Regions from separate parts of the Streptomyces sp. CRCS-T-1 genome, predicted to be linked through region 4. Evidence: riboswitches for the same ligand, from Rfam matches in the RefSeq annotation. Region 4 holds a riboswitch; each other region holds the start of a gene.

Region 1 (4,890 bases), 4.0 Mb from region 4:
GCGTACGGCGAGATTGGCGTACCGGAAGTCGCCTTCGGGCCTGCGGTCGGCGAGCAGCACGGCGAACCGGTCGGCCCAGCCGACGAACGCCCCGTCGGGGCCGGGATCGCCGACGCCCTCGGTGAAGCTGTCCCCCACCGCCACGTACGACCCGATCACTGCTCTGCTGTCACTCTTCGAATCGTCTGCCACAGCAGCTCATACTTCACCCTCGAATGTGACCTACGCGACCGTAGGAAGGGGTTGACGGGCGGTGAGATAAGCCACTCCTAAAGTGTTCGCCAACTCCGGAATAGGCCACCCCCTAGGGATGTTGCGGGGTGAGTCCCCAGACCCGGAATCCCGTGATCCGGAAATGGCTCCACACGGTCCGGAAGGCGAAGTGCCCGCTCGTGTACGGCTGTGGATCGGTGTAGTCGAAGACGAGCCGCCCGTTGTTCCACCAGCGCACCGTCGACCCGTCGGAGACGATCCGGACCCGGTTCGGCTCGCCCGGGACCAGCAGCGGCTCGGTGTAGTCGTAGAGGAGGGGACGCACACCGGCCTGGCCGACGTAACGCCGCAGCCGGGTCGTGGTGTTGTGGTTGGCGCCGTACCCGGCGTAGTACGTGGTCAGGTGGTCGTACTCCTCCAGCGCCCCGCCACGCGGCGTGGCGAAGAGGTCCCCCGGGGAGCGGACGTCCGTCGCGTTCCAGAAGTTGTTGAGGTCCGAGACCCGGTCGTTGACCCCGCCCTCGGAGACGGGCGTGGCGGTGTATTCGAGGACGTACGGCCCTTCGAGGCGCCGTCTGAACCAGACGGTCGCTCCGCTCGGTACGTCGATGTCCAGCACGCCGCGTGACGCGGTGACGGTGCCGCCGCCCTGGAGTTCGGTCGCCCACTGGGCGAGGCCGTGGCAGAAGTCGTCGTGGGCGATGAGGCGGCGGTGACGGGGCCCGGCGTTCGCGGCCGCCGCCGGGGCGAGGGCGGCCAGGGCGGCTCCGGTGGCCAGGGCTCCGAACGTTCTGCGGGTGGTCGGCACGGGACACGGACTCCTTGAGAAAGCGCTTGCACTCACGACGGGATCACTGTGTCCCAACTGCCGCTTCCTGTCGATCCCTTGAGGCCCTTGGGGCGAGAGGCGATCGACGGCCGCACACACCGAAGGCCGGACCCGGGGATCGGGGTCCGGCCTTCGGCCGCGTGTCAGGCAGGTGGTCGTGCGATCGGTCAGCCCACGGAGACGCCGTGCGAGCGCAGGTAGGCGACCGGGTCCACGTCCGAGCCGTAGTCGGGCGAGGTGCGGATCTCGAAGTGCAGGTGCGGTCCGGTCACGTTGCCGGTCGCACCGGACAGACCGATCTGCTGCCCGCCCGTCACGGTCTGGCCGGCCGAGACGGAGAGCTGGGACAGGTGGGCGTACTGCGCGTACTTGCCGTCCTCGAGCTGGATGACGACCTGGTTGCCGTACGCGCCGCCCCAGCCGGCGGAGACGACGGTGCCCGGGCCGACGGCCTTCAGCGAGGTGCCGGTCGGGACGACGAAGTCGACACCGGTGTGGTAGCCGCTGGACCACATGCTTCCGGACATGTGGTACGGCGTGCCGACGGAGGCGCCGTCGACCGGCAGGCTGAAGCCGGAGGCCTCGGCGGCCGGCTTGGCGGCGGCGGGCTTCGCGGCGGTGCCGCCCTTCGCGGAGGACTCGGAGGCGGACGACTTCTCAGCCGACGCCTTCGGCTTCTCGGCGGCCTTCGGCGCGGACGGCTGCGTCTTGGGCTCGCTCGCCGCCTTCTTGCCGACCGAGAGCTTCAGACCGGGGTGGATCAGGGCCGGGTCGGCACCGACCACGTCACGGTTGTCGTCGTAGAGCTTCTTCCAGCCGCCGCTGACGTGCTGGTCGTCGGCGATCTTCGCGAGATAGTCACCGGCCTTCACGGTGTACGTGTGGGCGCCGGTGGCCTTTTCGGCGGCCTTCTTCTCGGCGGCCGGAGCGGACTGGACGGCCTTTTCCGGAGCCGACTGCGGGGTCGCGGCGTGGGCGCCGGCGGCCCCCATGAGCGGAAGGGCGAGGGCGGCCCCGCCGGTTCCGGCGACGGCTATGGAGCGGGTGAAACGCTGGGACTTCGGGCGGCGATGCTTACCCTTCGCGGGCATGGCGGATTCCTCTCCGGCGCCTGCGAGGTGAGCTGTCGGGTGCGGGCTGGAGATGCCCGGCCGCACCGAAGTGCGGCTGTACCCCAAGCCGTTCCGGGAACCGGAACAGGCGTCGTACCTGTGGGTCCCCCGCTCCTGCCATACACGGGTGAGTGTGTGCGGGCTCCGGGCGGCGGCAGGATTAGGCGTCCGTCCGGATTGGTGTGGAACGTAAGCGACCGAGACGCAATGGGACAAGCTTGCGGTTGCCTGTGAAGGCGTTTCTCTTGACGCGTCGCCACATTTCCCGTCACCGAGCGTGGATTCACGATCTCCGTTTTTCCTCAAGGCCCCTGAATACCGCAAGAATTACGTGAACATGACGACAACACATCGTCACGAATATGACGATGGTCACGCACCCCGACCTCATCTCCTTTACGATCGGGGCACGTTATACCGAAACACCTGAACTACCTTTAGTTCCCTAATCACCGAATTCGGACAGAACAGCTACTTGCGCCGAAGGCGGACGACCGCGGCATCCAGGTCGCCGCGCAGGCCGACTCGAAGTCCGTGATGGGCCAGTACGGCCCCTCGGTGAACTTCGCCCGTTTCGGGGCATTCGTACGTCGCTGTCGGGTCGAGGCCCCGCAGCCGGAGCGGCGGGACGGGTTCGCCGTAGCGCTGCGCCTGCAGCCAGGCGAGGACGACGGTCTCGTCCCCGAGGACGTACTGCACCGCGCTCAGGCCGCCCTCCGGGGGCCGCAGCCGGTACAGGTCGCCGCGCTGCACCACAGGCCGGATCTCCTTGTAGAGCCCGACCCACTCCCGCGCCTCGGCGAGCTCCTCCGCCGTCCACCGGGTGAGGTCGCCGCCCACCCCGAGCACCCCGGCCATCGCGCTGACGAACCGGAACCGCAGGGAGCTGGCCCGCTGGTTGAGCATGGCGTTCGGGCTGTCGGTGACCCAGGCGGCCATGACCCGGGCCGGATGGATCTGGCTGAAGCCGTGCTGGATGGCGAGCCGGTCGAGCGGGTCGGTGTTGTCGGAGGTCCACACCTGGTCCGTACGGGCCAGCACCCCGAGGTCGATCCGGCCGCCACCTCCCGAGCAGGACTCGAAGGCCACCCCGGGGTGGGCCGCCCGCAGCCGGTCCAGCAGGGCGTACAGAGCGCGGACGTGGTCAACCCAGAGTCGCTGCGGGTAGGGGTCGTCCGGCCACCCGGCGTCGCTGAAGCAGCGGTTGAAGTCCCACTTGACGTAGTCGATCGGCGCGCTGGAGAGCAGCCCGTCGAGCTGCTCCCACAGGTACTCCTGGACGTCCTCGCGGGCCAGGTTCAGCACCAGCTGATTGCGGAATTCCGTCCGCTTTCGTCCCGCTTGGTACTGCACCCAGTCGGGGTGCGCGCGGTACAGGTCGCTGTCCGCGTTGACCATCTCCGGCTCGACCCAGATCCCGAACCGCATGCCGAGCCCGTGCACCTGGTCGGCGAGGGGCTTCAGCCCGCCCGGGAAGCGGTCGGGGTTGGGCGTCCAGTCACCGAGCCCGGCCCGGTCGCTGGTCCGGGACCCGAACCAGCCGTCGTCGACGACGAACAGCTCGACACCCATGGCGGCGGCCCGCTCGGCGAGGGCCCGCTGCTGCTCCTCGGAGATGTCGAACTCGGTGGCCTCCCAGGAGTTGAACAGCACCGGCCGGTCCCGGTCCGCGTCCGGGACGACATGGTCGCGCTGCCAGGCGTGCCAGGCGCGGCTCGCCCCGCCGAAGCCGCCGTCGCTCCAGAGCCCGGCGAAGACGGGGGTCGTGTACGACTCGCCCGTGCCCAGCCGCAGCAGGCCCGAGTCGTCGTGTCCGGCCCCGCCGGTGATCTGCACGCGCGCGTCCGGGAGTTGGGCGACCGCGATCCGCCAGGACCCGGACCAGCCGAGGGCGCAGCCGTAGACCTCCCCTCGCTCCTCGGTCGCGTCGGTGTCGAGCGCGACCCAGGGCAGATGCTGGTGGGAGGTGTGACCGCGGCGGCTGCCGATGACCTTCTCGCCGTAGGTGAGGGCGGAGCGCGTCAGCCGGGACTCGGCGCCCCAGCGGCCGTGGAGCTGGGACAGCCGCCAGGTGTCACGGTCGGGCAGGGTCCAGGTGGCGGAGTCGGCGCGCAGGACCTCGACGTCCGGCCCCTGGTTCTCCAGGGTCACCCAGCGCTCGACGACATCGGCCGAGGGGCGCATCCGGTAGTGCAACGTGACGGCCAGATCGCCGTCACGGAAGCGGAGCCGCAGCTCGCCGTCGCCGGTGTCATGGCCCTCGAAGGACCACTCGGTGCCGCGTCGCTCGGCGGTGCGCAGGGACAGGGCGGGCCGGGTGAAGCGGGGGCCGCCCTCGACCGGGTACTCCTCGCGTCCGTCGAGCGGGGACTCGAAGGCCCAGTAGTCCGGCAGCGGATGGACGGCCAGGGCCTCGGCGTCGGCGAGGCCGATCCGGGCGCCCCAGTGCAGGTGCAGCAGCTCGTCCCGGTCGGTGACATGGACGGCGTAACTGCTGGCCGGCCCCGAGAGCACCCATGTACGACCGTCTTCGGAGATCTCCAGCATCAAGCCCTCACAGATTCGAACAAGCCCGACCAGGTGCGACCAGGCACGAACATCATCAAGGGCGTCGGGTGCTCCGGGCAACGCCTGTGGACAACTCATTGCCCCTGGCAGGCATGTCGTATCGTCGAGTGGTGCCCGTCGACGAGCCGCGCCGACGGCGCCGTGTGGGAGGAGCCCCCGTGACGCAGC
Region 2 (4,890 bases), 1.8 Mb from region 4:
CGTCGCCCACCACGCACAGCTCGGCGGGCGGCAGGTCGTCCGCGCTGGGCGGTACGTCGACGGGGTGCTCGGAGGTGCCCACGAGCTCCCGGACGAGGGAGTACTGGGCGTGGTTGGTGTCCTGGTACTCGTCCACCAGCACATGGCGGAAGCGGCGGTGGTAGTGCTCGGCGACGTCCGGGAAGGCGCGCAGCAGGTTGACCGTCGTCATGATCAGGTCGTCGAAGTCGAGGGCGTTCGCCTCGCGCAGCCGTGACTGGTACATCGCGTAGGCCTGGGCGAGGGTCTTCTCGAAGCCGTCGGCGGCCTGGGCGGCGAAATCCTCCTCGTCGATCAGCTCGTTCTTCAGGTTGCTGATCTTGGCGCTGAAGGACTTCGGCGGGAAGCGCTTGGGGTCGAGGTCCAGGTCGCGGCAGACCAGGGCCATCAGGCGCTTGGAGTCGGCGGCGTCGTAGATCGAGAAGCTCGAGGTGAAGCCGAGCTTCTTGCTCTCCCGGCGCAGGATGCGCACGCAGGCGCTGTGGAACGTCATCACCCACATGGCGTTCGCGCGCGGGCCGACGAGTTGTTCGACGCGCTCCTTCATCTCGCCGGCGGCCTTGTTGGTGAAGGTGATGGCGAGGATCTGGCCCGGGTGGACGTCCCGCTCGGCGAGCAGGTGGGCGATGCGGTGCGTGAGCACGCGGGTCTTGCCGGAGCCGGCGCCGGCGACGATGAGCAGCGGGGAGCCGGAGTGGGTGACGGCGGCGCGCTGGTTGTCGTTCAGCCCCTCCAGGAGCGCGGCGGCGTCCACCGGCGGGCGCGCGGCGCCGCCCCGGTAGTAGGCGTCGCGGTCCGGCGGCACGTCGAACTTCCCGCCGAACAGATCGTCCGGGACCGGCTCCGGTCCGTGATCGTCCTCGGGCGGCGGCGGGGGCTCGTCCGCGGGGCCCCGCTGGGCCTGGAGGTCCGCCAGGAAGCTGTCGTCAAAGAGGCTGCTCATCGCTCTCCGAGTCTAGGGCGCCCCACTGACAGCCCGCCGCCGCCCTGAGAACATCGCCGAAAGCACCCCCCCGTCACCCTCCAGGTCCGGGTGATCACAGGCCGCTATGGCCTCCACAATTGCGGACGAATGATGACCGACCTCCCCCGATTGATCACTCTCGGCGACGCTCATGAGTAAGGTCACGGAAATGTATCGGGCATATCACCCATCAACCTTCACAAGGGCCACACGAGTTGGCTACCGTGCGAGGAGGCCACACGACCCCCACCGGCGAACCTCGCCGGGCCGCGTGGCCTCCGCCGAGTCCGGCGTGCCGCAGCGGCAGCCAGAGCCGGGGACCCAACCGAGACCCCGGGGTGAATCGGCCCGACTCCCTTTCCGGAGAAGGCCGTAGGGCAACCCTTCCGAAGCACCCGCCCGAACCCGACAGCTAACCCGGTAGGCGGAGCATGGAAGGAGTCGCCTCCCTTGGCGTCGCACCGCAAGTCGCGTCCTACGGGTTCGCGCGTGGCAGGCATACGGACCCCCGCCCTCGCAACGGCGGCCCTCACCTCCGTGGCCCTGCTGTCCCAGTCGGCCAACGCCGCCCCCGAGGCCGACGACAAGCCCAGCCTGGAGGAAGTCGAGAAGAAGGTCGACGACCTCTACCGCCAGGCCGGGTCCGCGACCGAGAAGTACAACGGGGCGAAGGAGAAGACCGCCAAGCAGCGCAAGCGCGTCGACACCCTCCTCGACGACGTCGCCCAGCGCACCGAGAAGCTGAACGAGGCGCGGGAGGAGCTGGGCACCTTCGCCGCCGCCCAGTACCGCACCGGCGCCTCCGCCCCGGACACGGCGACGTTCCTGCTCGCGGACACCCCGCAGGACTACTTCGACCAGACCCAGCTGATGGACCGGATGACCGGCCGTCAGAAAGTGGCGGTCGACGACTACATCACTCAGCAGTCAGAGACGATGGAGAAGCGTCAGGAGGCCGCCGAGAGCCTCGAGACGCTCACCGAGTCGCAGGGCGACCTGAAGACGGCCAAGGCCACCGTCCAGCGGAAGCTCGCGGACGCGCGCGAGTTGCTGTCGAAGCTGACCGCCGAGGAGAAGGCGCGGCTCGCGGCGATCGAGAAGGAGAAGCAGCAGGAGGCGGCCCGCAAGGCCGCCGAGCTGGCCCGGCAGCAGGCCGAGCAGCAGAAGGAGCGGGAGCAGGAGCAGGAGGCCGCCCAGCAGCAGGGCGGCGGCTCCTCCTCGGCGGGTTCGTCCTCGGGGTCGTCGTCCACCGCGCCCGACTCCTCGTACGCCACCAAGGCCGACAAGGCGCTCGCCTTCGCCCGCGCCCAGATCGGCAAGCCGTACGTCTGGGGCGCCACCGGCCCTGGCTCCTACGACTGCTCCGGCATCACCCAGGCCGCCTGGAAGGCCGCCGGGGTGACCCTGCCGCGCACGACGTACGACCAGGTCAACGCCGGCACCACGGTCCCCCTGGCCGACGCACAGCCCGGTGACCTGGTCTTCTTCTACGACGATGTCACCCACGTGGGTATCTACATCGGCAACGGCATGATGATCCACGCTCCGAAGCCCGGCACGTACGTGCGCGAGGAGTCGATCTACTACGACGGCGAGTCGTCGATCCACAGCGTGGTGCGTCCGGCCTGACGGGTCTCGCAGGTTTTTGGGACCCCGCGCGCGTGGCCTGCCCGTAACGCGCGCGGGGCCTACCTAGCATCGGGCCCATGCCCGCGACCTCCCCCTCCGTCGCCTGGTGGGCGCGGCGTGCCCCGGCGGCCAGTGCCGCCGTGCTGGCGACCGGCACCCTGTCGGTCGGTCTGGATCTGGCGGGGTACGAGGTCCTCTCGCTCATCGCCCTCGCTCTCGCCTGCGCGGCCTGGCTGCTGTTCGCCGCGGACTTCACCCTGCGGCTGCTGCGGGCCGGGACGAGGTGGCGGGCGTACATCCGCAGGCCGGGCGTCCTCGAGAGCGTGACGACGACGGCCCTCACCACCGTGGCGGCGACCGCTGTCCTCGGGACCGCCTTCTCGGCGGCGGGCTCGCAGGCTCTGGCCGTGACGCTGCTGGTGCTCGCCGTGCTGCTCTGGCCGGTGCCGCTCGTCCTCGTCCCGCAGGGCGAGCAGCGGCGCAGGCCCGGGACGGTGTTCGCGCGCTGCATGGCCACCCAGGGGCTCGCCGTGCTCGGTGCCACGCTGGCCGCGGCCGAGTCGGAGGCGTGGCTCGCGCACGCGGCGCTGGTGCTGTTCTGGCTGGGGCTGGTGCTGTACGTCTTCGCCCTGGTCCGTTTCGATGTGCGGCAGGTGGCCGAGGGCACCGGCGATCACTGGCTCGCGGGCGGGGCCCTCGCCCTCTCGGCGCTCGCCGGGGCGCTGCTGATCAGCGCCGACAGCGTGCGTCTGTACCTGTGGAACGTGGACGACCGGGACGTCCTGCGCAATATGACCGTCGCCCTGCTCGTGCTCGCGCTGGTCTGTTACGCCGTCCTGCTCGCCGCCGAGTTCCTGTGGCCCCGGCCCCGTGATGACGTCCGCCGCTGGGCGACCGTGTTCACCTGGGCCACGACGGGGACGGCGGCACTGGGCGTCGCCGTCGCCCTCGACGTCTCCTGGCTCGACGGTTTCGGGGAGGCACTGTTGTGGATCGCCATCGCCGCGTGGCTGGTGGCCGCCGCCCTGACGGCCGCCGCGGCCCGGTCCGGTGCCCGGCCCGGCCGGCGGGTCAGGTCCAGAGCACGGCGATGAAGACGTTCGCCGTGGTCAGCAGCCCGACCAGGCCGAACAGGCCCTTGTCCACCTTCTCGTCGTCCCGTTTCACATAGACCAGGCCGAGGATCACGATCAGCAGGGCCAGCTTCACACCTATCTTGATGTTGTTCACGGACTGGTCGTCGGCCTGGTTGAGGCCGATCAGGATCACACCGGTGACCAGCATCGTCAGCGCGCCGTGCAGCATCGCCGGGGTGTAGCGGGCGGTGCCCTCGCCCATCGCCTTCATCTGGGTGAGAAAGCCGCCCAGGAGCGAGGCGATGCCGATGATGTGGAGACCGACGAAGAGGTGGATGAGAACGTCCATGAGGCCGGAGCCTAATCAGGGGGTCCGATCCGCCCGGCACCGGCCCACCGATGCATATATGCGCCCCATAGCACCCGATCACTGGCACTCGCCCGGGAAATCGACGCATCGGTCATCACGCTGAGTGAAGACGACGGCGCCGGGGCGGGATCACGGTCGCATACGGTCACCGCCGGTCCTCTCGGGACAGTTCCGCGCACCGGCCACGGGCCCGCCATGGCGAGGTTTAGCGTCCTGCCCCAGGTGACCGGCTCCCCACCGCCGCCCGGGCCAGGGGCGGCAGTCGGGCACCACCGCCAGAAGGTCCGGCGGCGGCCCGCTTCCCCTGTGCGGGCCGTCGCCGGACGCGCAGGCCGCCCGTCCGCTCCCCACTGCGGTCGTCGCACGCCCGGCGGTCGCAGGAAAGGACGTGGCACCCCAGGTGGCAGCGCACCGCAAGCCCCGACAGCGCACCGCGAGCGGCAACACGGCCCGTACGGCCGCCACGATCGCGCTCGCCGGCGCGGCGACCGCGACGGGCTTCGACGGAACCGGACACGCCGAACCGCAGCTCACCCCCGGCCAGGTCAAGGCCGAGGTGGACAAGCTGTACCAGGAGGCGGAGGTCGCCACCGAGAAGTACAACAGGGCGAAGGAGAAGGCCGACGCCGCCGGAGAGCGGATCAGGAAGCTCCAGGACCAGGCGGCCCGCAAGGAGGAACGGCTCAACTCGGCCCGCGACGCCCTGGGCTCCCTCGCCGCCGCGCAGTACCGGGACGGCGGCATCGACCCCGCCCTCCGGCTCGCCCTGTCCGACGACCCCGACCGGTACCTCGAGAACGCCGAGTTCGTGG
Region 3 (4,890 bases), 3.0 Mb from region 4:
CGGTGTGCCTCTGGTACGACGTCGGCTCGCGCCACGAAGTCAAGGGGCGTACCGGCCTGGCTCACCTTTTCGAGCATCTGATGTTCCAGGGTTCCGCCCAGGTGAAGGGCAACGGCCACTTCGAGTTCGTCCAGGGCGCGGGCGGCTCGCTGAACGGCACCACCAGCTTCGAGCGCACCAACTATTTCGAGACCATGCCCGCCCACCAGCTGGAGCTCGCGCTCTGGCTGGAGGCCGACCGGATGGGCTCCCTGCTGACCGCCCTCGACGACGAGTCGATGGAGAACCAGCGCGACGTCGTCAAGAACGAGCGCCGCCAGCGCTACGACAACGTCCCCTACGGCACCGCTTTCGAGAAGCTGACCGCCCTCGCCTACCCGGAGGGCCACCCCTACCACCACACCCCGATCGGCTCGATGGCCGACCTGGACGCGGCGACCCTGGAGGACGCGCGCGCGTTCTTCCGGACCTACTACGCGCCGAACAACGCCGTGCTCTCCGTGGTCGGCGACATCGACCCGGAGCAGACCCTGGCCTGGGTCGAGAAGTACTTCGGCTCCATTCCCGGCCACGACGGCAAGCACCCGCCCCGGGACGGCTCGCTGCCGGAGACCATCGGCGAGCAGCTGCGCGAGGTCGTCGAGGAGGAGGTCCCGGCGCGCGCCCTGATGGCCGCCTACCGGCTGCCGCACGACGGCACACGCGCGTGCGACGCGGCCGACCTGGCCCTCACCGTCCTCGGCGGCGGCGAGTCCTCCCGGCTCTACAACCGCCTGGTACGACGGGACCGTACGGCCGTGGCGGCCGGCTTCGGTCTGCTGCGGCTCGCCGGGGCGCCGTCCCTGGGCTGGCTGGACGTGAAGACGTCCGGTGACGTGGAGGTGCCGGTCATCGAGACCGCCATCGACGAGGAGCTCGCCCGGTTCGCCGAGGAGGGCCCCACGGCCGAGGAGATGGAGCGCGCCCAGGCCCAGTTGGAGCGCGAGTGGCTGGACCGGCTCGGCACGGTCTCCGGCCGGGCGGACGAACTGTGCCGGTACGCCGTGCTGTTCGGCGACCCGCAGCTCGCCCTGACCGCCGTACAGCGCGTGCTGGAGGTCACTGCGGAGGAGGTCCAGGAGGTCGCCAAGGCCCGCCTGCGGCCCGACAACCGCGCGGTGCTCGTCTACGAGCCCGTAGCCGACGAGACCGGCGAGGACGCCGACGACGACACCGCAGCCGCGGCCACGAACGAGAACGAGGAGGCGGCCAAGTGACCGAGCTCGCCACAATGGACTTCCACCCGCAGCCGCAGGCGGGCGACGCCAAGCCGTGGGCCTTCCCGGCCCCCGAGCGCGGCACGCTCGACAACGGCCTCACGGTGCTGCGCTGCCACCGCCCCGGCCAGCAGGTCGTCGCCGTGGAGGTGCTGCTGGACGCGCCCCTGGACGCCGAGCCGGCCGGCCTCGACGGTGTGGCCACGATCATGGCGCGGGCCTTCTCCGAGGGCACCGACAAGCACTCCGCCGAGGAGTTCGCCGCCGAGCTGGAGCGCGCGGGGGCCACCCTCGACGCGCACGCCGACCACCCGGGCGTCCGGCTCAGCCTGGAGGTGCCGGCCTCCCGGCTCGCCAAGGGGCTCAACCTGATCGCCGACGCCCTCAGGGCGCCCGCGTTCGCGGACAGCGAGGTCGAGCGGCTGGTCACCAACCGTCTCGACGAGATCCCGCACGAGCTGGCCAACCCCGCCCGCCGTGCCGCCAAGGAGCTCTCCAAGGAGCTGTTCCCGGCGGGCTCGCGCATGTCGCGGCCCCGGCAGGGCACCGAGGAGACGGTCGCCACGATCGACTCCGCGGCCGTACGCGGCTACTACGAGAAGCACGTCCGCCCGGCGACGGCCACCGCCGTGGTCGTCGGCGACCTCACCGGCATCGACCTCGACGTGCTGCTCGGCGACACGCTGGGCGCCTGGACCGGCTCCTCGGCCGAGCCGCGGCCGGTGCCGCCGGTGACCGCCGACGACACGGGCCGGGTCGTCATCGTGGACCGCCCCGGCGCCGTCCAGACGCAGCTGCTGATCGGCCGGATCGGCTCGGACCGGCACGACCGCGTCTGGCCCGCCCAGGTGCTCGGCACGTACTGCCTCGGCGGCACCCTCACCTCCCGCCTGGACCGCGTCCTGCGCGAGGAGAAGGGCTACACCTACGGCGTGCGGGCGTTCGCCCAGGTCCTCAGGTCCGCCCCGGACGGGACCGGTGCCGCGATGCTCGCCATCAGCGGCTCCGTGGACACCCCCAACACCGGCCCCGCCCTCGAGGACCTCTGGACGGTGCTGCGCACCCTCGCCGCCGAGGGGCTGACCGACGCCGAGCGGGACGTCGCCGTGCAGAACCTGGTCGGCGTGGCGCCGCTCAAGTACGAGACGGCGGCGGCCGTCGCGAGCACGCTGGCGGACCAGGTCGAGCAGCACCTGCCCGACGACTACCAGGCCGCGCTGTACCGGCAGCTCGCCGCGACCGGCACCGTGGAGGCCACCGCGGCGGCCGTCAGCGCCTTCCCGGGGGACCGTCTGGTGACCGTCCTCGTCGGCGACGCGGCGCAGATCAAGGGCCCGGTGGAGGCCCTCGGCATCGGCGAAGTCACCGTCGTCACCGCCGAGTAGCGGGAAGCGAGCGGCACGCGCGCGTAGGGGCCCTGGTTGTCTTCTAAGGCACCAGGGCTCCCTTATGCCCGAATTGATGTGGGAGTTGCCTGTCTGCCCTGTGGGATGCGCTACAAAAGCCTGGATCCGTTTGGGAATTGAAAGTGGCGCCGCTTAGCGTCGTCCGGGCTGTTCGTCAGGCAGTGCGCCGCACCCGCGGCACCGGACAGTCATCGCCGAGTCCCCGTACGGCGCGAGCCAGGGGAGCCGGGGACCCACCGTAGTCCCTGGGGTGAATCGGACGCCCGCGCGAGTCGCGAGGGGGTCCGTAGGAGACCTTCCTGCTCCGAACCCGTCAGCTAACCCGGTAGGCGAGAGGGAAGGAAAGGACCAGCCACCACATGGCGTTCACGCGCGCCACCGGGAAGCACCGTCGTCCCAGCCGGATCCAGCGCCGCACGGCCCGCGCCGCGGGTGTCGCGGCCCTCGCCACCACCGGTGTCGTCGGCGCCGTGGCCGCCCCGGCCTTCGCCGCGGAGCCCGCCGCCGAGCAGACGGGCCTCACCCCGGTCGTCACCATGGGCGACACCGTGGCCCAGAAGATCGACGCCCAGGCCGTCGCCCAGAAGCAGGCGGCCGAAGAGGCCATCGCCAAGAAGAAGGCCGAGGAGGCCGCCCGCGAGCGCGCCGCCGAGGCGGCCAAGGAGGCCAAGGAGCGGGCCGAGAAGGTCCGCGAGGCCAAGGAGCGCGCCGCCCGCGAGGCCGAGCGTAAGCGTCTCAACACCTTCGTCTCCCCGATCTCCGGCTCGTACGTCTCCACCGGCTACAAGTCCGGCGGCGCCGTCTGGTCCTCCGGCAGCCACACCGGTGTCGACTTCCACGCCTCCAGCGGCACGGCCGTCCACTCGGTCGGCATGGGCGAGGTCGTCGAGGCCGGCTGGGGCGGTTCCTACGGCAACCAGGTCGTGATCAAGATGAACGACGGGACGTACACCCAGTACGGCCACCTGTCGTCCAGCAGCGTCTCGGTGGGCCAGAAGGTCACCCCCGGCCAGCAGATCGGCCTGTCCGGCGCGACCGGCAACGTCACCGGCCCGCATCTGCACTTCGAGGCCCGCACCGGCCCCGAGTACGGCTCCGACATCGACCCCGTCGCCTACCTCCGCTCGCACGGTGTGAACGTCTGAACATCCGACGGCGACTGTTCTTCCCGAAAGCCCCGGCTCCCTGAGCCGGGGCTTTCGGCGTTCGCCGCGACCGGCGTTCGTCACGGCTGCCGACTGTCCAAAAAATATCCCTGATTTCCTGCCTGCCGTCGGAAATTCCGGCTCATTGCAATAGAGTCACGGAACACGCGTCACCAGTCGACGTTTCACGGGGATTAATGGGGAGGTCGGTCATGCGTATTCCCGCGCACTCGGTGTGCACGGCCATCCGGGACGACATCGTCGCGGGTGTCTACGAGCGTGGCGGCCGGCTCACCGAGGAACTCCTCGCGCGCCGCTACGGCGTCTCGCGCGTCCCCGTCCGGGAGGCCCTGCGCACCCTGGAGGCCGAGGGCTTCGTGGTCACCCGGCGGCACGCGGGCGCGTGTGTCGCCGAACCCACCGAGCAGGAGGCCGCCGACCTGCTGGAGATGCGCATGCTGCTGGAGCCGCTGGGCGCCGCCCGCGCCGCCCAGCGTCGCACCGAGGCCCATCTGAAGGTGCTGCGCGGCCTGGTCAGGCTCGGCCAGGAGCGCGCCCGCCGGGGCAACAGCGACGACCTGCGCTCGCTGGGCGGCTGGTTCCACGAGACGCTGGCCCAGGCCTCCGGCAGCCCCGCGCTGACCTCGATGCTCACCCAGCTCCGGCACAAGATCGCCTGGATGTACGCCGTGGAGGCACCGGCCGGACCCGTGGAGTGCTGGGCCGAGCACGGCGCGATCGTGGACGCGGTGGCGCGCGGGGACGGCGAGCGCGCGCGGGCGGTCACGGCGCTGCACACCGAGCGCGCGACGGCCGCGCACCGGTTGCGTTTCGGTTCGGCGGGGGAGCGCGCCGAGCGTGTGAGGAACTCGCAACATGCCGTAAACACGGCAAGCCTGCGGCATTAACACAGGAGCCGTATACAAAGAGTGGGTAATTCGCGGGGGATTATTTCTGCTGCCCGCCGACGGGAAATGCACCGGAAAGGCGAAGAGCTCGCCCGAGGAATTCGGACGAGCTCTTCAGTGTGCGCCGGTTCGGGCGCGGGGAAATACTCAGACGGTCTCGGGCAGTTCCTCCAGG
Region 4 (4,890 bases):
TACCCCTCCCACCCGTCGAAGGCATCGGCTACGACCTCCTCGCCCTGGCGGTCCGCGCCGAGTCGGAGGGCGTGGACCCGGAAGCGGCCCTGAGAGCGGCGGCCCGCGCCTACCGGGACGCGATCAGGGAGAGCGAGGGCTGAGGGCAGCGGCCGTGAGGCGCTCCGATCGCTGCGTAGGGTCATGGCATGCGACATGAAGTGCCCGGGGTGCCGGAACTGTTCTCGTGGGAGTTCGCCACCGACCCCTACCCCGCCTACGCCTGGCTCCGTGAGCACGCCCCCGTGCACCGGACCAAGCTCCCCAGCGGCGTCGAGGCCTGGCTGGTCACGCGGTACGCCGATGCCAAGCAGACCCTCGCCGACAACCGGCTCTCCAAGAACCCGGCGCATCACCGCGAACCCGCGCACGCCAAGGGCAAGACGGGTATCCCGGGTGAGCGCAAGGCCGAGTTGATGACGCATCTGCTCAACATCGATCCGCCGGACCACACCCGGCTGCGGCGGCTGGTGTCCAAGGCGTTCACACCCCGCCGGGTCGCCGAGTTCGAGCAGCGGGTGCAGGAGCTGACCGACGGTCTCATCGACGGGTTCGCGCAGCAGGGGTCCGCCGACCTGATCCACGAGTTCGCCTTCCCGCTCCCCATCTACGCCATCTGCGACCTGCTCGGCGTCCCCCGCGAGGACCAGGACGACTTCCGGGACTGGGCGGGCATGATGATCCGTCACCAGGGCGGCCCCCGGGGCGGCGTGGCGCGGTCGGTGAAGAAGATGCGGGGCTACCTCGCCGACCTGATCCACCGTAAGCGGGAGGCGCTCCCCGCCGAACCCGCCCCCGGCGAGGATCTCATCTCCGGTCTCATCCGGGCCTCCGACCACGGCGAGCACCTCACCGAGAACGAGGCCGCCGCCATGGCCTTCATCCTGCTGTTCGCCGGTTTCGAGACAACCGTGAACCTGATCGGAAACGGCACCTACGCCCTGCTCACCCACCCCGAGCAGCGCACCCGGCTCCAGGCCTCCCTCGCCGCGGGGGAGACCGGCCTCCTGGAGACGGGCGTCGAGGAACTCCTGCGTTTCGACGGCCCCGTCGAGCTCGCCACCTGGCGCTTCGCCACGCAGCCGCTCACCATCGGCGGGCAGCGCATCGAGGCCGGCGACCCGGTCCTCGTCGTCCTGGCCGCCGCGGACCGGGACCCGGAGCGGTTCGCCGATCCGGACGTGCTCGACCTCTCCCGCCGCGACAACCAGCACCTCGGATACGGCCACGGCATCCACTACTGCCTCGGCGCCCCGCTCGCCCGTCTGGAGGGCCAGACCGCCCTCGCCACGCTCCTCACCCGCCTCCCGGACCTGAGGCTCGCGGCCGAACCGGCCGAGCTGAGGTGGCGCGGCGGCCTGATCATGCGGGGGCTGCGGACGCTGCCGGTTGAGTTCACGCCCGCACCGGTGGGGTCCACGCCCGCGCAAAGGTGACACGCCGTCAGTCCTGTGATCTTCACGTGATCTACGCGGCATTAACTTGTGACAAGTGATCGTCTGCCTATACGTTCACCCATCATCAGCGCGGCCCGGGAAAACCGGCTTCGCGCCGGTCACTGCTGTCTTCGCGAAAGGTCTCCGTATGCTCTCCGGGAACGGTCGGCACCGTCGCCCCCGCCAGGCTCCGGCTCTCCTCCTCGCGGCCGGAGTGACCGGCTCCGCCATCGCGATCCCGCTCCTCGGAGCCTCCGGCGCCAGCGCGGCCGACGCCACGACCTGGGACCGGGTCGCGGACTGCGAGACCGGCGGCGCCTGGAGCCAGAACAGCGGCAACGGATACTTCGGCGGCCTGCAGTTGTCGCAGGAGGACTGGGAGGGTCACGGCGGCCTCGACTACGCCCCGAGCGCCGACCTGGCCAGCCGTTCCCAGCAGATAGCCGTGGCCGAGAGAATCCTGGCCGAGCAGGGGGCCGGTGCCTGGCGCACCTGCGGGCTGCTGTCCGGTCTGGAGCAGGACAAGAAGTCCTCCGACTCGGACGGCTCATCCGACTCATCCGGTTCGTCGGATTCATCCGGATTGCTCGACTCCCTCGGGTCCTCGCCTTCGTCGTCCCCGTCCGGCTCGCCGTCTTCTGACGAGTCGTCGGACTCGAAGGACGAATCCTCCAAGTCCGACAAGTCGCCCGACTCCAAGGACTCCGACTCGCAGGACCAGGAGCCCGAGAGCTCCCCGTCCGCCACGCGCGAGAGTGACAAGTCCGACAACTCGCGGCAGAGCGACGATTCCTCGGCGCCGACCGACAGCGGCTCCGGCCGCCACCGCGGCCCCAGTGCCGACGAGACCCAGGCGCCCGAGGGTCGTACGGACGACTCCACGGGGCGTCACGCCTCGCGCGACGACCGCGGCGAGGAGGGCTCCGGCGACTCGTCCGAGGGTGCCTACATCGTGGGGATCGGCGACAGCCTCTGGTCCATCGCCGACTCCCTTGACATCAGCGGCGGATGGCACGAGCTCTACGACGGCAACAAGAAGGCCGTCGGTACCGACCCGGACCTCATCCGCCCCGGTCAGAAGCTCACGGTCGAGGGCGAAGCGGACGAGAAGTAGCGGTTCGGGCAGTGCGGAAACGGGGGCGGAAGTCGCCCCGAAACAGCGCGAGTTCGCGTCATGTTTCGCGGCTAATGTCCCGTTTGATGCCCGTGAGAGATAGATCTCAGAAGCCCTGATCGTCTTTGAAATTCGGCGGATCGCGTGGCTACGGTCGGGACCGCTCGTCACCACGAGCCCCGGCTGCCGCAACGCCGAATCCTGCCAGCGGCCGTACGGGAACAGTCGTCGCGTCAAGCGCCGTAGGCAGGAGCGGGGGACCCAAGGTAGGTGCCCGACCGGCCGGTTGTGCCGGAAGGGCTTGGGGTGAAGCCGTGTCCCGGGAGGGGCGCGGCCGGGCAACTCAACCGGCCCGAACCCGACAGCTCACCTCGCAGGCGTCGGTGAGGGGATCCTTCCATGCTGTTTTCCAGCAAGGGCAAGCACCGTCGTCCGTCCAAGGCCAGCCGTGCCATCGCCGTCGCCGGTGTCACCGGCGCCGCTGTCGCCGCCCCGCTGATGGCCGCCGGCGGCGCTTCCGCCGCCACCGCCTCCGAGTGGGACGCCGTCGCCCAGTGCGAGGCCGGCGGCAACTGGTCCATCAACACCGGCAACGGCTACTACGGCGGTCTGCAGTTCTCCGCCTCCACCTGGTCCGGCTACGGCGGCACCAAGTACGCCGCCACCGCCGACCAGGCCACCAAGGAGCAGCAGATCGAGATCGGCGAGAAGGTCCTCGCGGGTCAGGGCAAGGGTGCCTGGCCGGTCTGCGGCAAGGGCCTGTCGAACGCCAGTGGCGGTGGCTCCTCCTCCTCGGACGACTCCGGCAGCTCCTCGCAGCAGAGCGAGCAGAGCCAGCAGAGCACCGAGTCCCGCGACACCCAGCAGCCGGCCTCCCGCTCCGACGAGCGCCCGGCCGCGAAGAAGACCGTCACCACCCCGACCGGCAAGAAGGTCAAGAAGGGCGACGGCGAGTACAAGGTCGTCAAGGGCGACACCCTGAGCTCGATCGCGGCCGACAAGAAGGTCGAGGGCGGCTGGGAGAAGCTGTTCCAGCTGAACAAGGACATCGTCGAGGACGCCAACCTCATCTACCCGGGCCAGCAGCTGCACCTGAAGTAAGCAGCGGCCCTCCCCGTCCCCACGGGCTCCCCGCCCCGGCGCGTGTTCCCCCGTACGCGCCGGGGCGGGGTCATTTCCGCCGGGCGTCACTGCCGGTCTTTTCCACGATCGTCTTTGTTCCGTTCGGAAACAATTTACTCTCGGTTCTGTCCATGGGGTGGGCGACCCGGTGGCCGATCGGCCCGAGCCGGTTAGGCTCATGTCGCGAGCCACCACGGCCCGCACCTCGCCGGGTCCACGTGACCCGCGTACCCGCGTCACATAAGAAGGAGATGCTCGTGCCGTCCATCGACGTCGTCGTAGCCCGGGAAATCCTGGACTCCCGAGGCAACCCCACGGTCGAGGTCGAGGTCGGCCTCGACGACGGCAGCACCGGTCGTGCCGCCGTCCCGTCCGGCGCCTCCACGGGCGCCTTCGAGGCCATCGAGCTGCGTGACGGCGACTCGAACCGCTACCTCGGCAAGGGTGTGGAGAAGGCCGTCCTCGCGGTCATCGAGCAGATCGGCCCGGAGCTCGTCGGCTACGACGCCACCGAGCAGCGCCTGATCGACCAGGCCATGTTCGACCTGGACGCCACCGACAACAAGGGCTCCCTCGGCGCCAACGCCATCCTCGGCGTCTCCCTCGCCGTCGCCCACGCCGCCTCCGAGGCCAGCGACCTGCCGCTGTTCCGCTACCTGGGCGGCCCGAACGCGCACCTGCTGCCCGTTCCGATGATGAACATCCTGAACGGCGGCTCGCACGCCGACTCCAACGTGGACATCCAGGAGTTCATGATCGCCCCGATCGGCGCGGAGTCCTTCTCCGAGGCCCTGCGCTGGGGCGCCGAGGTCTACCACACGCTGAAGAAGGTCCTGAAGAGCAAGGGCCTGGCCACCGGCCTCGGCGACGAGGGCGGCTTCGCCCCGAACCTCGGCTCCAACCGCGAGGCCCTCGACCTCATCCTCGAGGCGATCAAGGAGGCCGGCTACACCCCCGGCGAGCAGATCGCCCTCGCCCTCGACGTGGCCGCGTCCGAGTTCTACAAGGACGGCGCCTACACCTTCGAGGGCAAGACCCGCTCCGCCGCCGAGATGACCGAGTACTACGCCGAGCTCGTCGACGCGTACCCGCTCGTCTCCATCGAGGACCCGCTGTTCGAGGACGACTGGGAGGGCTGGAAGACCATCACCGAGAAGCTCGGTGACAAGGTCCAGCTCG

What was found. Region 4 has a riboswitch for cyclic di-AMP ahead of NNW99_RS22545 (transglycosylase family protein). Riboswitches for the same ligand answer to the same signal wherever they lie in the genome.
Positions count from the first base shown of each region.
Region 1: linked by a shared signal. The riboswitch ahead of NNW99_RS04160 (LysM peptidoglycan-binding domain-containing M23 family metallopeptidase) and the one ahead of NNW99_RS22545 (transglycosylase family protein) in region 4 are both predicted to bind cyclic di-AMP.
Region 2: linked by a shared signal. The riboswitch ahead of NNW99_RS13685 (C40 family peptidase) and the one ahead of NNW99_RS22545 (transglycosylase family protein) in region 4 are both predicted to bind cyclic di-AMP.
Region 3: linked by a shared signal. The riboswitch ahead of NNW99_RS08550 (M23 family metallopeptidase) and the one ahead of NNW99_RS22545 (transglycosylase family protein) in region 4 are both predicted to bind cyclic di-AMP.

Region 1 is NZ_CP101651.1:921,591-926,480, forward strand. It holds gene NNW99_RS04150 (SGNH/GDSL hydrolase family protein) at 1-159, opposite strand, end outside; gene NNW99_RS04155 (DUF6250 domain-containing protein) at 305-1,021, opposite strand; gene NNW99_RS04160 (LysM peptidoglycan-binding domain-containing M23 family metallopeptidase) at 1,210-2,133, opposite strand; cyclic di-AMP (ydaO/yuaA leader) riboswitch at 2,138-2,294, opposite strand; gene NNW99_RS04165 (alpha-galactosidase) at 2,626-4,701, opposite strand; gene NNW99_RS04170 (tyrosine-protein phosphatase) at 4,881-4,890, shown strand, end outside.
Region 2 is NZ_CP101651.1:3,103,276-3,108,165, forward strand. It holds gene pcrA (DNA helicase PcrA) at 1-982, opposite strand, end outside; cyclic di-AMP (ydaO/yuaA leader) riboswitch at 1,287-1,445, shown strand; gene NNW99_RS13685 (C40 family peptidase) at 1,454-2,632, shown strand; gene NNW99_RS13690 (hypothetical protein) at 2,710-3,726, shown strand; gene NNW99_RS13695 (hypothetical protein) at 3,704-4,057, opposite strand; gene NNW99_RS13700 (C40 family peptidase) at 4,479-4,890, shown strand, end outside.
Region 3 is NZ_CP101651.1:1,936,446-1,941,335, reverse strand. It holds gene NNW99_RS08560 (pitrilysin family protein) at 1-1,256, shown strand, start outside; gene NNW99_RS08555 (pitrilysin family protein) at 1,253-2,641, shown strand; cyclic di-AMP (ydaO/yuaA leader) riboswitch at 2,845-3,009, shown strand; gene NNW99_RS08550 (M23 family metallopeptidase) at 3,022-3,807, shown strand; gene NNW99_RS08545 (GntR family transcriptional regulator) at 4,020-4,715, shown strand; gene NNW99_RS08540 (HPr family phosphocarrier protein) at 4,863-4,890, opposite strand, start outside.
Region 4 is NZ_CP101651.1:4,939,424-4,944,313, forward strand. It holds gene NNW99_RS22530 (nucleoside triphosphate pyrophosphohydrolase) at 1-143, shown strand, start outside; gene NNW99_RS22535 (cytochrome P450) at 189-1,475, shown strand; gene NNW99_RS22540 (transglycosylase family protein) at 1,624-2,589, shown strand; cyclic di-AMP (ydaO/yuaA leader) riboswitch at 2,818-2,984, shown strand; gene NNW99_RS22545 (transglycosylase family protein) at 2,989-3,690, shown strand; gene eno (phosphopyruvate hydratase) at 3,969-4,890, shown strand, end outside.